DNA from 3 places in the Rhizobium sp. Root1204 genome. Region 2 is predicted to be linked to each of the others. Evidence: riboswitches for the same ligand, from Rfam matches in the RefSeq annotation. Region 2 holds a riboswitch; each other region holds the start of a gene.
What was found. A riboswitch is a leader RNA that binds a small molecule or an ion and turns the genes downstream of it on or off. The one in region 2 is predicted to bind cobalamin.
Positions count from the first base shown of each region.

Region 1: it holds a riboswitch for cobalamin, as region 2 does, so the genes downstream of both, ASC96_RS00875 (ABC transporter substrate-binding protein) here and cobU (bifunctional adenosylcobinamide kinase/adenosylcobinamide-phosphate guanylyltransferase) in region 2, are expected to answer to the same signal.
Region 3: it holds a riboswitch for cobalamin, as region 2 does, so the genes downstream of both, ASC96_RS32325 (CbtB-domain containing protein) here and cobU (bifunctional adenosylcobinamide kinase/adenosylcobinamide-phosphate guanylyltransferase) in region 2, are expected to answer to the same signal.

Region 1 covers NZ_LMCZ01000001.1:170,581-175,058, forward strand. Annotated here, with positions in the region: gene ASC96_RS00860 (pseudoazurin) at 199-654, opposite strand; gene ASC96_RS00865 (ABC transporter ATP-binding protein) at 651-1,454, opposite strand; gene ASC96_RS00870 (iron ABC transporter permease) at 1,451-2,479, opposite strand; gene ASC96_RS00875 (ABC transporter substrate-binding protein) at 2,476-3,522, opposite strand; cobalamin riboswitch at 3,745-3,978, opposite strand; gene ASC96_RS00880 (hypothetical protein) at 4,242-4,424, shown strand.
Region 2 covers NZ_LMCZ01000041.1:137,200-141,677, reverse strand. Annotated here, with positions in the region: gene cobN (cobaltochelatase subunit CobN) at 1-339, opposite strand, end outside; gene cobW (cobalamin biosynthesis protein CobW) at 533-1,597, opposite strand; gene cobU (bifunctional adenosylcobinamide kinase/adenosylcobinamide-phosphate guanylyltransferase) at 1,601-2,125, opposite strand; cobalamin riboswitch at 2,300-2,696, opposite strand; gene ASC96_RS27305 (chloride channel protein) at 2,840-4,478, shown strand, end outside.
Region 3 covers NZ_LMCZ01000043.1:57,275-61,752, reverse strand. Annotated here, with positions in the region: gene ASC96_RS29700 (LysR family transcriptional regulator) at 232-1,080, shown strand; gene ASC96_RS29695 (EAL domain-containing protein) at 1,103-2,869, opposite strand; cobalamin riboswitch at 3,134-3,404, shown strand; gene ASC96_RS32325 (CbtB-domain containing protein) at 3,451-3,627, shown strand; gene ASC96_RS29690 (CbtA family protein) at 3,817-4,478, shown strand, end outside.

The sequences.
Region 1 (4,478 bases), on a different contig from region 2:
GACATCTATCCGATGCCACAGCAGATCCTACTATATCGTCAGCGGATTTTCGCAGGCCGGGTGCGGATTGCGCCGGACATGCGTCAAACTCGGCTCTGCAGGTATGCAACGCCAGAGATCATCATCGAAGGTTTTCAAGCGCGCGCGCCAATAGTCCTGGTCTCCACCTTGAGGCCCGAGTTTGACCGGGAGCGATACTCACCTCAAAGCCGCCTTCGCGTCGATCTCCGCGAATATGGCATCGAATCGTGACCGGGCGCGGGCTGGGACCTCCAATGCCCGGATAGCGCTGGTGAGTTCGGCTTCACCCACCTTGATCAGCATGATCATGCCCATGGCGAAATGCGGTGAGCACTTGATGCCGTAAAAACCTGCTTGGTCGAAGGTAACCTCGATCTCCTCGTTGATCTTGCCCTTGAAGCCGGCATAACCCTCCGGAACCATGCCATCGATCGACGCGGCATTATGGCTCTTGTTGGTGGCAATGAACTTGACCCGATCACCGGGCTTCAACTCGATGTAGTCGGGCTCGAAAACCATCGACCCCTTCTCTCCGCGATTGCGCATCTTGACCTCGAACGTCTCGGCCAAAGCGGGGAGCGAGGTCGAGAACAGGAGAGTTGCCGCAATAAGGGTTCTTGTGATTGAGATCATGATATTCTCCGGATGGACTGCTGGACAGGAACGGACGTGCCCGGCGCGCGATAGCGGATATGGCACCCGGTTTCCCCCTCATGTTCGATGTCGGCATCCACGCCGAACACGCGCTTGATACAGTGTGCATCCAGAACCTCGCGCGGGCTGCCGAGTGCCGCCAGACTGCCCCTCTCCATGACGGCGATGCGATCACAGAACATGGCCGCATGGTTGAGATCATGCAGGGCCGCGACCACGGTAAGGTTCTGCTCGCGCACGAGATGCAGCAGGCCGATCTGATGGCCTATATCGAGGTGGTTTGTCGGCTCGTCGAGCAGCAGGATGGAGGGCTGCTGGGCGAGCGCCCTGGCAATGTGCAATCTTTGACGTTCACCGCCCGAAAGCGTATGCCACCATCGCCCGGCAAAGCCTTCCATATCGACATTGCGGATCGCCTCGTCGACGATTGCATCATCACTCTTCGACCAGGGTGATAGCGGGCCGAGATGCGGGGTCCGGCCAAGCTCGACGGCCTGGCGCGCAGTGATGCGCTCAGCGGTTTCGGCCTGCTGCTCGACAAGTGCTATCCGCTTGGCGATCTCCCGGCGGCCAATCGAATGGATTGGCTGACCGTCCAGCAAGACGGTGCCCGAGTGGGGCTTGCGGATCCCCGACAGCAAAGACATCAGGCTGGTCTTGCCCGAACCGTTGGGGCCGACAATACCGAGAAACTCGCCGGGGACGACATCCAAAGACACGTCATGAAGAATGGTGGCACCACCGGCCGACCACGAAACGTTTTGCGCGGAAAGGTTCACGCCGGCGCCCTCCTGCGGCTGAGGATCAAGGCGAAGGCTGGGGCGCCAAAGAGCGCGGTGATGACGCCGATCGGCAGGACCTGCCCCGGTATGATGACCCGCGATATGATATCGGCAGCGATCATGAAGACGGCGCCGATGAGGGCAGATGCAGGGATAAGCAATCCATGCCGCACGCCAACGACCATCCGGGCAGCATGCGGGATCACCAGCCCTATGAAACCGATCGAGCCGACAATGCTGACCATGACCGCCGTCATCAGTGCCGACACGCCGATCAGGATGGCGTAGACGCGGCGGACATGAATGCCCAAAGAGGCGGCCGATTCCGAGCCGAAGGTGAAGGCGTCAAGCGCGCGCGCCTGCCAGAGGCAGACCGCAAGGCCGATCACGGCGACGGGAAGCGCAAGCGAGACGTCAGTCCAGCGGACACCGGAAAGGTTTCCAAGCAGCCAGAACATGATACCGCGGGCCTGCTCCGCATTGGCCGCCTTCGTGACAATGAAGGACGTCAGCGCATTGAAGAGCTGCGAACCGGCAACACCGGCCAGAATGATCGCGCTGGTGCCCCGTCCGGCGCGCAAGGCGAGCAGGCTGACGAGGCCAAAGGCGATCAGAGCTCCGGCGAATGCGCCTGCAGGCATCGTCAGAAAACCCGCTCCGAAGCCGAGAATTGCCACGCCGACCGCGCCGGTCGAAGCCCCGGCGGAAATGCCGAGAATATAGGGATCAGCCAATGGGTTCCGGAGCAGCGCCTGCAACACGACACCGGAAACCGCCAAGGCCGAACCGCAGCAAGCGGCGACAACGGCGCGGCTCATCCGGTAGTTCCAGACAATACCCTGATCGAGCGGATCGAGCGGATAGCCCGCGTTCCAGAGCCGATTGGCCACGGTCTTGGCGACGATGTCCATGGGAATGGCAGTCTCGCCGATCGCCGCGCCCAGCCAGAGCGCTGCGACCAGAACGACAAGCGCCAGCAGGATGGCGCTTGTCTTTGAGAGGGAAGAGGTGATGGCGATCACTTGTTGAGGCCGGATGCGGCGATCGCGTCAGCGAGCACCTCGATGCCCTCGATAGTGCGGATCGTCGGGTTCATCGCCTGGGCGTCCATGACCACCACGTGCCCCTCCTTGACGGCAGGCATCAGGCTGGCAACGGGATCGGTCGTCAGGAATTCCTGCTTGACCGCGATGTCATCGGCCGGAAAGCGGCGGCGGTCCAACGCGCCCGCCACGATGATGGTCGGGTTTGACTTGGCAATCGTTTCCCAGCCGACCGTCGGCCATTCCTCTTCGCTGTCGATGACGTTCTTGATACCGAGTGTGCGGAGAATATAGCCCGGCGCACCATTCCTGCCCGCGACATAAGGGTCGATGTCCTTCTCGGCGCTTGAGAACCAGAACACGGCAGAGAGCTTGTCGTTGGCGGTGGTGATCTTTTTGCGAGCCGCCTCTTCGCGCGCCTTGAGATCGGCGATGACCTTCGCGCCCTGGTCCTGAACGTCGTAGATTTTCGCGAGTTCGGCGATTTCCTGATAGATCAGGTCCATGGTGAAGACACCTTTGCGGACACCGTCGCCACCGCTCGAATTGTCCTTGCCGACACAATCCGATGGCGAGACATAGACGGGGATGGCCAATTCCTCAAACTGCTGCGGCGTACCAACGACGCCTTCTGGGCCAATCATCCACTCGAACTGGGCTGTCACCAGATCGGGTTTCTTGCCGATGACGCTCTCGAAGCTTGGATCATTATCCGCCAACCGTTCGACCTTGGCATTGATCTCCTCGTACCCTTTCAGAACAGGGCCGATCCACAGCGCCGTGCCGACCATTTTTTCGTGAACGCCGAGCAAGTAAAGGATTTCGGTGGTGCCTTGTCCGATTGAAACAGCGCGTTCTGGAGCCTGATTGACGGTAACCTCACGGCCGCAATTGTGGAATGTCAGCGGATACTGGGTCTTCTCGGCAAAGGCCTGCGTCGATGCAAGGGCCGCAAGAACTGCGGCATTGGCCAGCACGACCAGCGATTTGCCGATATGCCGGGATGTTTTGGAAATGAACATTTAGTCCTCCGGATGAATCACGCCTCTGGACGGATTCTGTGAGGGCAAAGACGTCGTGGCGAACAACACCAAACACGGCATGTTCGCTGCCGAAGCCTTTCAGCCCGCGATGAAACAGATGCCGCGTGGTGGGAAATCCGGGAGAATACGTATGAATACGCTGTTAGGCCGGCAGGAAACCGTCATCAAATTCTCCTGTTCAGGGCATCCCCGCCCGTGACGTTGGATCGATCTTTTGACGGCAGGTCTCCTGGCTTACGGATATCTGCATCTCATCTGCCTTCCCGGGAGTTCTCCCAGTGGCATGACGCATTTTCGCGTCACGAGGATGAGCGGCAATCCGCTTACAGTTGCGGGGGCAGCCACGGTCTAGGTCCCTGCTGGGTCGTCCTCACCGTGTTCCCTATTAATCCCCTCGGAGTCATCGCTCGGGGAACCGTCGGCGGCGAGTTAGCATCAGGCATCAAGGCGCGTCAAGGCGAAACAGATGGCGTCTTGCGCTTTACGGTTGATTCTCGATTTGCTCTCAAAACCGGCTGACTGAAGCTTGGCCGACGAAGCTTCTTCCCCAAAACCAAGCGCCTCAGGCCGAGTTTATCAGTCCATTGACTCTTGCTTGAAAATGGAACATAAAGTGAACAAATGAGGCAATGCAGGCCGGCAGGCATCGTATCCTTGCTTGGCAGGATCACTCCACCGGATAACCGTTGAGGTAAGACATGAGCCATGTTGATGAAATTACGGCGCGGACACAGGCGGTTCTGGCGCGGTCGAGGGCATTCCGGGAGCGTTCGCAGGCGATGCGGGAAGAGCACAAGGCTCTGATCGAGCGCGCCTCGATCAAGTCGGGCCAGCTTCATTTCGTCTTTCCCGCGTCAAACCAGGACAGACCCAAGCACTAGGAAACCAACTCAGCGCCAGACCTTCCGCCGCGAACGGCCACGCTTGAATGTGCC
Region 2 (4,478 bases):
CAACACGGCAATCTGGAATTTATGCGTGACGGCAGCCGCATGCAGCGCCTCCAGCACATAGTGAAAATAGCTGGCACCGCCGAGCGGGCGCACGATGATCAGCCTGGCATGGCGCGCCGTGCGCTCGACATAGGTATCAACCGACATCGGGTGCTTGAGCGTCAGGAGGCTGGCGACCCGCAGGCTCGACTTTGCCCCACGTGTGCGATGTGCCCCGGCAATCGAGGAAAGCTCGGTATCGGCGGCCGACAGAAAAAGGATATCGGCGGGTGACTGGCCGAGATCGATCGCTTCCTCGCCGTCGGTGATCGTGCCCTTTTGGGCTAGAAGGAGATGCATGGCATTCCCCGAGGGCAGTCGTACCCCCCTCTGTCACTGCGTGACATCTCCCCCACAAGGGGGGAGATCGGGACCGAGCGGCCCCGGGACGCGTGCACCAAAAGCTTTGAGCGCGAGGCAGCCACAGCTGATCTCCCCCCTTGTGGGGGAGATGTCCGACAGGACAGAGGGGGCGACTCCGCGCTCACCATTATCAAACCGCCGCTGTGATCGCAGCGCGCACGGCCGCTTCATCCATATCATGCAGACCGATGACGACCAGGCGGGTGCGGCGCACTTCGCCGGCTGCCCACGGGCGGTCGAAATACTGGTCGATGCGGGCACCGACGCCCTGGATCAGCAGGCGCATCGGCTTGCCGGGGATATCGGCGAAACCCTTGAGACGCAGCACGTCATGTTCCGCAATGATCGGCTTCAGCTTTTCGATGAACCCGGCCGGATCGGCAACGGCACCAAGTTCGACGACAAAGCTGTCGAATTCGTCGTGATCATGCTCTTCGCCGGCCTCGTGTTCCATCTCGTGATGCGATTTGCGGTTGGCGATATCGCTTTCCGTGCCAACACCGAGGCCGAGCAGGACGGCGGCGGACACCTCGCCGTTCTTTGCCTCAATCATCGCCGGTTTGCGGCTGGTGCGCGACGAGACTTCATTGCGGACGAAGGCAAGACCGGTCGAGTCGAGCAGGTCGGTCTTGTTGAGAATGATCAGGTCGGCCGCAGTCAACTGGTCTTCGAACAGTTCCTCGATCGGGCTTTCATGATCGAGGTTGTCGTCGTTGACGCGCAGCGCATCCACCTTGTCGTGATCGTCGGCAAAACGCCCGGCGGCAACGGCAGCGCTGTCCACCACGGTAACGACACCGTCGACCGTGACTTCGCTGCGGATATCCGGCCAGTTGAAAGCGGCGATCAGCGGCTGCGGAAGCGCCAGGCCGGACGTCTCGATGACGATATGGTCCGGGCGATTTTCGCGCTCAAGCAGCTTGGTCATCGTCGGGATGAAATCGTCGGCAACGGTGCAGCAGATGCAGCCGTTGGTCAGCTCGATGATATCGTCCTCGCTGCAGGCTTCGGCGCCGCAGCCCTTCAGCACGTCGCCATCGACGCCGAGATCGCCGAACTCGTTGATGATCAGCGCGATGCGGCGTCCTTCCGCATTCTGCAGGATGTTACGGATCATCGTTGTCTTGCCGGCGCCGAGGAAGCCGGTGATGACGGTTGCGGGAATCTTGCCGTGGACGGCTTTAGCAGTGGTCATGGATCAACCCTTCATTTTCAGCGGCAATCCAGCCGCGATAAAATAGACGTCAGCGGATATCTCCGCAATGATCTGGTGCAGCCGGCCGGCATGGTCGCGAAAGTCGCGCGCCATGCGGTTCTCCGGCACGATGCCAAGCCCGACCTCGTTGGACACGAAAACCAGCCGGGCCTTGGCCTGCGGCACATAAGCCGCAAGCCGTTCAAATTCCGCCGCGATATCCCGGTGCTCCATCATCAGATTGGTGACCCAGAGCGTCAGGCAATCAATCAGAATGATGCGATCCGGCGCATCGATCGCCTTCAGACAGGCGGCAAGCTCAAGCGGCTCTTCATGGGTCTGCCACTCCGGCCCGCGGCGATCGCGATGCTCGTCAATCCTTGTCTGCATCTCGCCGTCCCAGGCTCTTCCTGTCGCGACGTAATGCAGGCGCAGACCCGACGCCGTGACGAGTTTTTCAGCGAAAGTGGATTTACCGGACCGGGCGCCGCCGAGAATCAGCGCGCTACCTGACTGTATCGATGTCATGGAATGGTCCTGGCCTCAGCGCGCGCCGGGAAGTACGCAGACCAATGGACCACGCGAGCGAAAAAGCGCGGCAATGCAAAACGGGCCGTTCGGGGAACGGGATGATAAAGCCATGACAACCTCCGTGCTGGCATCGGGAGTATCTCTCCCTGGATCGGGCGAGCCCCTCGCTAAGATGGGGCTCTTGAGGATGGCAGGTCTCCTGGCTCACGGCGCCACGTCCCCAAAGGGACGAACGGGTCCACCTCGCCTTCCCGGAGGTTTGCGCCAGATTGCGTGACCGCAATCGACGGGCATTACGAAGAGGTGGACGATTCGTAGACAATAGAGGCGTCCGGCCCCGGCTGATCGTAATGCCACTCCAGTGGCTTTTCCGGTTGGGCCAATGCGCGCCGCTGCCGCGAGTGCGGACAGTCCGGAAGCACCGGCTTTCCCGAATGGTGAACCCTGACCGTTCTACAGTCGCGGGGTCGGCTGCGATAAGGACGCCCGGCTTGGGTCCGGCCCGTCGCATTCCCATTTACTCCCGGCATGCACAAGCATATCGGGAACCATCCAATGACTGATGATTAGGCGCTCACCTGGATCAAGTCAATTGCGACACTATCTCCGCCACCTCGGTTTAGCGTGATGTGATCAAGACTTCACTTGATCTCCAATGCCATGCCTTCTAGGACGGCGCGGAGACTGGATGGCCTGGCAATGAAGCTGAAGATGATACCCAAATTCGACCTGCGCCGCCTCGGCTATCTCTCGCTGCTGTTTGACCGTGGACGCATGCGGGCCTTTGCGCGGCGCAGTGAACTCGGCCTGGTCGTTGCGGGCATGATCGTCGGCATCACGTCAGGTCTCGCCGTGACCGCGATGAGCATCATATCCAGCCGCCTGCACAGCCTGATTTTCGGGATTGCCGACGAACAAAGGTTGAGCGCGAGCGATCTGCGGGGCGAAATCTCGGTGTTGATCGCGCCGGTCGTCGGCGGGATCATTCTTGGCCTTGTGATGCTTCTTCTGGCGTCGTGGCGTAAAAAGCCAATGGTCGACCCGATCGAGGCCAACGCCCTGCATGGCGGCCGGCTGTCCTTGACCGACAGCATCATCGTCGCGGTCCAGAACCTGATCTCCAACGGCTTTGGCGCCTCTGTCGGGCTTGAGGCCGGGTACACCCAGCTTGCGTCCGGCATCGCCTCCAAGCTCGGCGTTTCGCTGCAGCTTCGCCGCTCGGATCTGCGCACGCTGGTCGGCTGTGGCGCCGCCGGAGCCATCGCCGCCGCGTTCAACGCACCCTTGACTGGCGCCTTCTATGCGTTCGAGCTGATCATCGGCACCTATACGATCGTGTCGCTGACGCCGGTCGTCGTATCCGCATTGATCGCCAATCTCGTCGCCCGATGGCTCTATGCCGGTGATTTCACCATCGATGTCGGGCAGTTCGGCGCGGTCGTTCCGGCCGACTATCTGCCAGCATTGCTGCTCGGCTGCTTCTGTGCCGGCATGGGCATCCTGTTGATGAAGGGTGTCTCGCTGGTCGAGGGTCTTGCCCGCCGCAGTTCGATCCCTGCGCCGATGCGGCCTGCGCTTGGTGGTGTCGTCGTTGGCCTTCTGGCGCTGGTCTCACCGCAGGTTCTTTCGGCCGGTCACGGCGCCTTGCACCTCAATCTCGCCAGTTCGCCGGCGATCCCGATGTTGATCGGTCTGTTCCTCCTGAAATCGCTCGCCTCGGCCGTCTCGATCGGTTCAGGATTTCGTGGCGGCCTGTTCTTTGCCTCGCTGTTTATGGGTGCGCTGCTCGGCAAGCTGTTTGCCTTTTCTGCGCCCTACATCTTTGCCCATGCAACGTTGACACCGGTCATCTATGCCGTTGTCGGCATGAGCGCGCTGGCGGTCGCCGTCATCGGCGGGCCATTGACCATGACCTTCCTGGCGCTGGAAATCACCGGTGATTTTCCGATCACCGTTCTGGTCCTCGCAGCCGTGATCACCTCATCGCTCGTGGTCAGAACCACCTTCGGCTACTCGTTCGCCACTTGGCGTTTTCATCTGCGCGGCGAAAGCATCCGGAGCGCCCATGATGTCGGCTGGATCCGTAACCTGACGGTCGGCCGCCTGATGCGTACCGATGTCCGCACCATCGACGCCCACGCAACGCTGGAGGATTTTCGCCGCGATTTTCCGCTCGGATCAACACAACGCGTCGTCGTCGTCGATGGCGCGAAATATGCCGGCATCATCCAGGTTCCCGAAGTCTATGCCAGCCCCATCGAGGCCAGCGAGGAAAAGCAGGGGCTTTCGGGCTTTGTCCGACTTCCCAACGATTTCCTGCAGCCGAACATGAATGCCAAGCAGGCGGCCT
Region 3 (4,478 bases), on a different contig from region 2:
TGTTTGGGGGAAGTTTTGGCCATGAACAACATTTGCATCAAGCCGTCAGAACGGGCTTTATTGATCGAAGAATTCGATTAGATTGAACTAGAAGCCCTCATCCGGCCTATCGGCCACCTTCTCCCCGTAAACGGGGAGAAGGGACAGGCGGCCACCTCCGTCGTCCCCTCTCCCCGCTTGCGGGGAGAGGGATAGGGTGAGGGGCAAAATTGGGAGACACCGGACACACCCATGCAGATCGACCTTATCGAAACCTTCCTCGACCTGATGGAAACCCGCAGTTTCAATCGCACGGCGGAACGGCTGAACATCACGCAATCCACCGTGTCCCATCGGGTCAAGGCGCTCGAAGCACAGTTCAACCGCAAGCTTTTCACGCGCAACAAAGGAGGAACTGCGCCGACTGCCTCCGGCCTGCGTTTCCTCGACCATGCCAAGGCGCTGCAGCATCAATGGCACGAGGCAACCCGCGCGGTGGAAAACGCCGGTACCTACGAGCGCTCGATGCGGCTCGGCATCCAGCATGATCTCGCCGAAGCCTTTGCCGGAAAATGGCTATCAGCCGTCCGGGCCGACCTGCCGACGACCTCGATCTATATGGAGGCCGATTACTCCAACCAGATGAACCGCGATCTGGCAGCCGGCGATCTCGATCTCGCCATCCTTTATACGCCGCATTACCTGCCCGATCTTCACTATGAGCGGATCGGCGAAATGACCTACATGCTGGTCGGCACCGCGACGCGAACGGTCGGCGAATTGTTACCGGAAACCTATATCCAGGCCGTCTACTCTCCGGCGTTCGACCGTGCGCATCGGCTGGCCCTGCCGCAGCTTTCATCCGCTCCGCTGGCGTCAGGCCAGAATATCGCCATTACCGGCCTGCTGAAGACGCTGGGAGGGGCAGCCTATGTGACGAGCAGCACGGCGCTGAGGCTCGAAGGCGAAGGCGCCGCTTTCCCCATCGCAGACGCCCCTCCGATACAGCAAGCTGTCTACGCCGCCACCAGCATCCGCACTCGCCACGCCCACCAGCACCGCCGCATCATCAGCGCCATGCAGGATCTTCTGGAACGATAGCAGCCACAAGCGGCATATGCGGTCAGTGCTGAGTGAGCAGAACCAACTGCTGATCCTCGTTCAACCTGGCCAGCATATCTGCGGCCGGAAGCGGATAGGCGATCGCATAACCTTGCAGCACATCGCATCCAAGGCGCGTCAACAACTTGGCGTGTTCCAGCGTCTCGACGCCCTCGGCAATGACCTCGATATTGAGCGCTTTGGCGATGTCGATGATCGAGCGCAACAGGCGCTTCTGTTCGCGCGATGTGGTGGTCGGCAAAACCAGTTGACGATCGATCTTCATCCGCCGCGGTTTCAGCTTTACCAACCCGATGATCGACGCATGACCGGATCCGAAATCATCGATCTCGATGTCGATACCCATGGCCTTCAGGCCTGCGACGTTGGAAAACACGTCATCTTCGCTGTCGTCGAGAAAAATGGTTTCCAGCAATTCGAATGACAGCATATCCGGTCGGACATCCAGGCGTTTCAATTCGTCGATCAAAAGCGGATCCGACAGGCGGGCAGCCGAGACATTCACCGCAATGCGCGGAACATGCACTCCCTGCCCCATCCAGGCCTGACGGTCCTTCAACGCCGCCTTCAAGATCGCAGCATCGAGATCGTCCAGCCGGCCGAGACTGCCAGCAACCTTGATGAATTCGCCCGGCAGGATCAATCCGCGTTTCGGATGGCGCCAGCGTGCCAGAACCTCCATCCCGACGATGCGCCGGGTCCGCGCATCGACCTGAGCCTGATAATAGGGAATGAACTCCCCTTTTTCCAAACCATGAGCGAACTGCCTGCCAACGCGCTGCTCGGCATTGAGTTGTGCCTTCATCTGAGCCGAATACACCTCGACCCGTCCCCGACCGAGCTTCTTGGCACGATGCAGGGCAATATCCGACTGTGCCAGCAGGCTGCCAATATTGCGGCCACTGGCAGCCGCGACACCGATCGACCCACCGGTGCGCAAGACCTCCTCATTATGCCAGACCGACTGCTTCAACTGCTGCGCCAGCCGCTCTGCACGGATTTTGAGGTCATCCAGCGAGACGAAATTTGCGATCAAAACCGCAAATTCATCACCGCTGACGCGGGCAATGAATGCGTTCTCAGGCACACTGGCTTCAATCCGCCTGGCACAGGATATCAGGACATTGTCTCCCGTCGTATGGCCGGCAGTGTCGTTGATCTGCTTGAACCGGTCTAGACCGATATGCAGGATCGCCAGCTTTTCCGGTCCGGCCTCCCCCGCAAGCTCCGCCAATCGCCTGTCAAAGAAGCGTCGATTGGGAAGTCCTGTTAGATAATCATGTTCGGCTGCATATGCGATCCGCTCGCGGCTCGCTTCAAGGGCAACGGCCCGCGCCTCGGCGATCGCCTTTTGCCGTCGCAGTTCGCGATTGAGCAGCACATCCGCCGTCACATCCCATTCGGCGCCGATAAGGGTGATATGGCCGTCTTCCTCGAAGCAATAGGCGCGTGAACGCAAGTATCGGGTTTCACCGTCCGGCAAAATGATCCGGTATTCCGAAGAATAGGCATCCTTGGCTGCAATCGCCCGGTCGAAATCGGCCTGGGCCTGGGCAAAATCATCGGGATGGATCGCATTCGTCCAGACCTCCGCCTTGACGCGCCTTTGCGTCTTGCCGGTTGCGTAGAGCCGGTGCATCTGCAAATCCCAGACGACTTCGTCTTTCTGTGTGTCGTGCTCCCACACGCCGATCTGAGAAGCGTCAAGCGCAATTCCCAAACGGCGAAGAATATTCTGGAATTCCTGTTCGGACCTCGCCGCCTTCATGGTTTTCTCTGCAGAGGATGCTTCGCGTATCAGCGCCTCCGCATTCTACACCAAGGTTCCTAAAGAACTATTGTTCCATGAGCAAAAAGAGTACTTTTTAAACAAACAACCATTAAGTGCTTCTTCAAAGAAACCCAGTTGCAACTTAGGCGCATCTCGTACTGTATTACATATCAAATTTAGACACTGCGCGGAAAAATCAAGAGCCGCAATGCGCCATTGTTGGTCGCAGCGCCGAATTGACATGACCGGGGTGACGGCATAATCATCAGCAGATCAATTGGTTCCCTGGGAGCGAGGCGCTTTCGGGGAGTAAATGGGAACGTGACGGGTGGACCCATTCTGGGCATCTTTATCACGGCCGACCCCGCGACTGTAGAGCGGTCAGAGGTTGTCATTCCGGTACGTTCAGCCGGTAAAAGCCACTGCGGCGATGGGCGTTTTGCCTCTGCCGCGGGAAGGTGAGACAAGCTCCTTGGCACGAAAGTGCCTGACGCCGCGAGCCAGGAAACCTGCCGGTTGATGAAGGGCATGGTGCCCAATTGGTGGGATATTTCCCACGCGCCATCACGGAGGTTGTCATGGCTACGACTACAGTTTCAAGCGTCCCGCTTTCTCTCAATGACCGTATCACCACGGCTATTCTCGCCCTGTTGATCGGCGGCTTCCTGGTTTTCGGTGCCGGCCTTGCCAATTCCGCCGTGCTGCACGACACCGCGCATGACGTCCGCCACTCCTACGGTTTCCCCTGCCATTGATATAGGCAGTGGGAAGCTCAGCCTTTCCACACTCTATCGATAGGGGATCGCGGGTTTCATTTTGGAAATCACGCGGCCGTGGATTGCGCCCATGCTCCGGCATCGGGCGGGCTTTGCCGTGGGAATTCAAACACAGCAAGCGTTGAGCACTAAAGATCGATCTGCTCCGCTTGATTTTGGGGGTATCAAATGATTGTCAAAACGCTTCTGGCCGCATTGGTGGCTGGATTGATCGCGGGCGTCTTCATGACGGCGGCGCAGGAGTTGCGGGTGGTCCCGCTCATCCTTCATGCCGAGGAATATGAAGTCAAGGAACCTGCCGCCGAACCACCGGCCGCAACCGAAGGCCAGCAGCAGCACTCTTCTCTCGACCGCTCCTCGTTGATCGGCGAAATGCTGTCGGCACTCTCACCCATCACACCCGCCTACGCCCATGAAGGCGAGCACGAAGACGAAGGCGGCATCATGTTCGGCATGAGCCGGTTCTCCGGCACATTGCTTGCCAATCTGGTGGCCGGCGCCGGATTTGGCCTGCTGCTTGCGGGCGCCAGCCTCGCCTTCAATTACCCCATCACGCTGCGCAACGGCGCTCTCTGGGGCGCCTGCGGCTGGCTGGCTATCCATCTCTTGCCCGCCATCGGCCTGCCGCCGGAATTGCCGGGCTTCCCTGCCGCTGATCTCCACGACCGGCAGACCTGGTGGATCGCAGCGATCGTTCTCTCCGTCGCCGGCCTCTATCTTGTCGTGTTGCGCGGTGAGATCCTGGCCAAGATCATCGGCCTTGTCCTGATCGCCGCTCCGCACGTCTATGGAGCGCCACAGCCGACGGACATCTCGAGCCCGGTACCCGC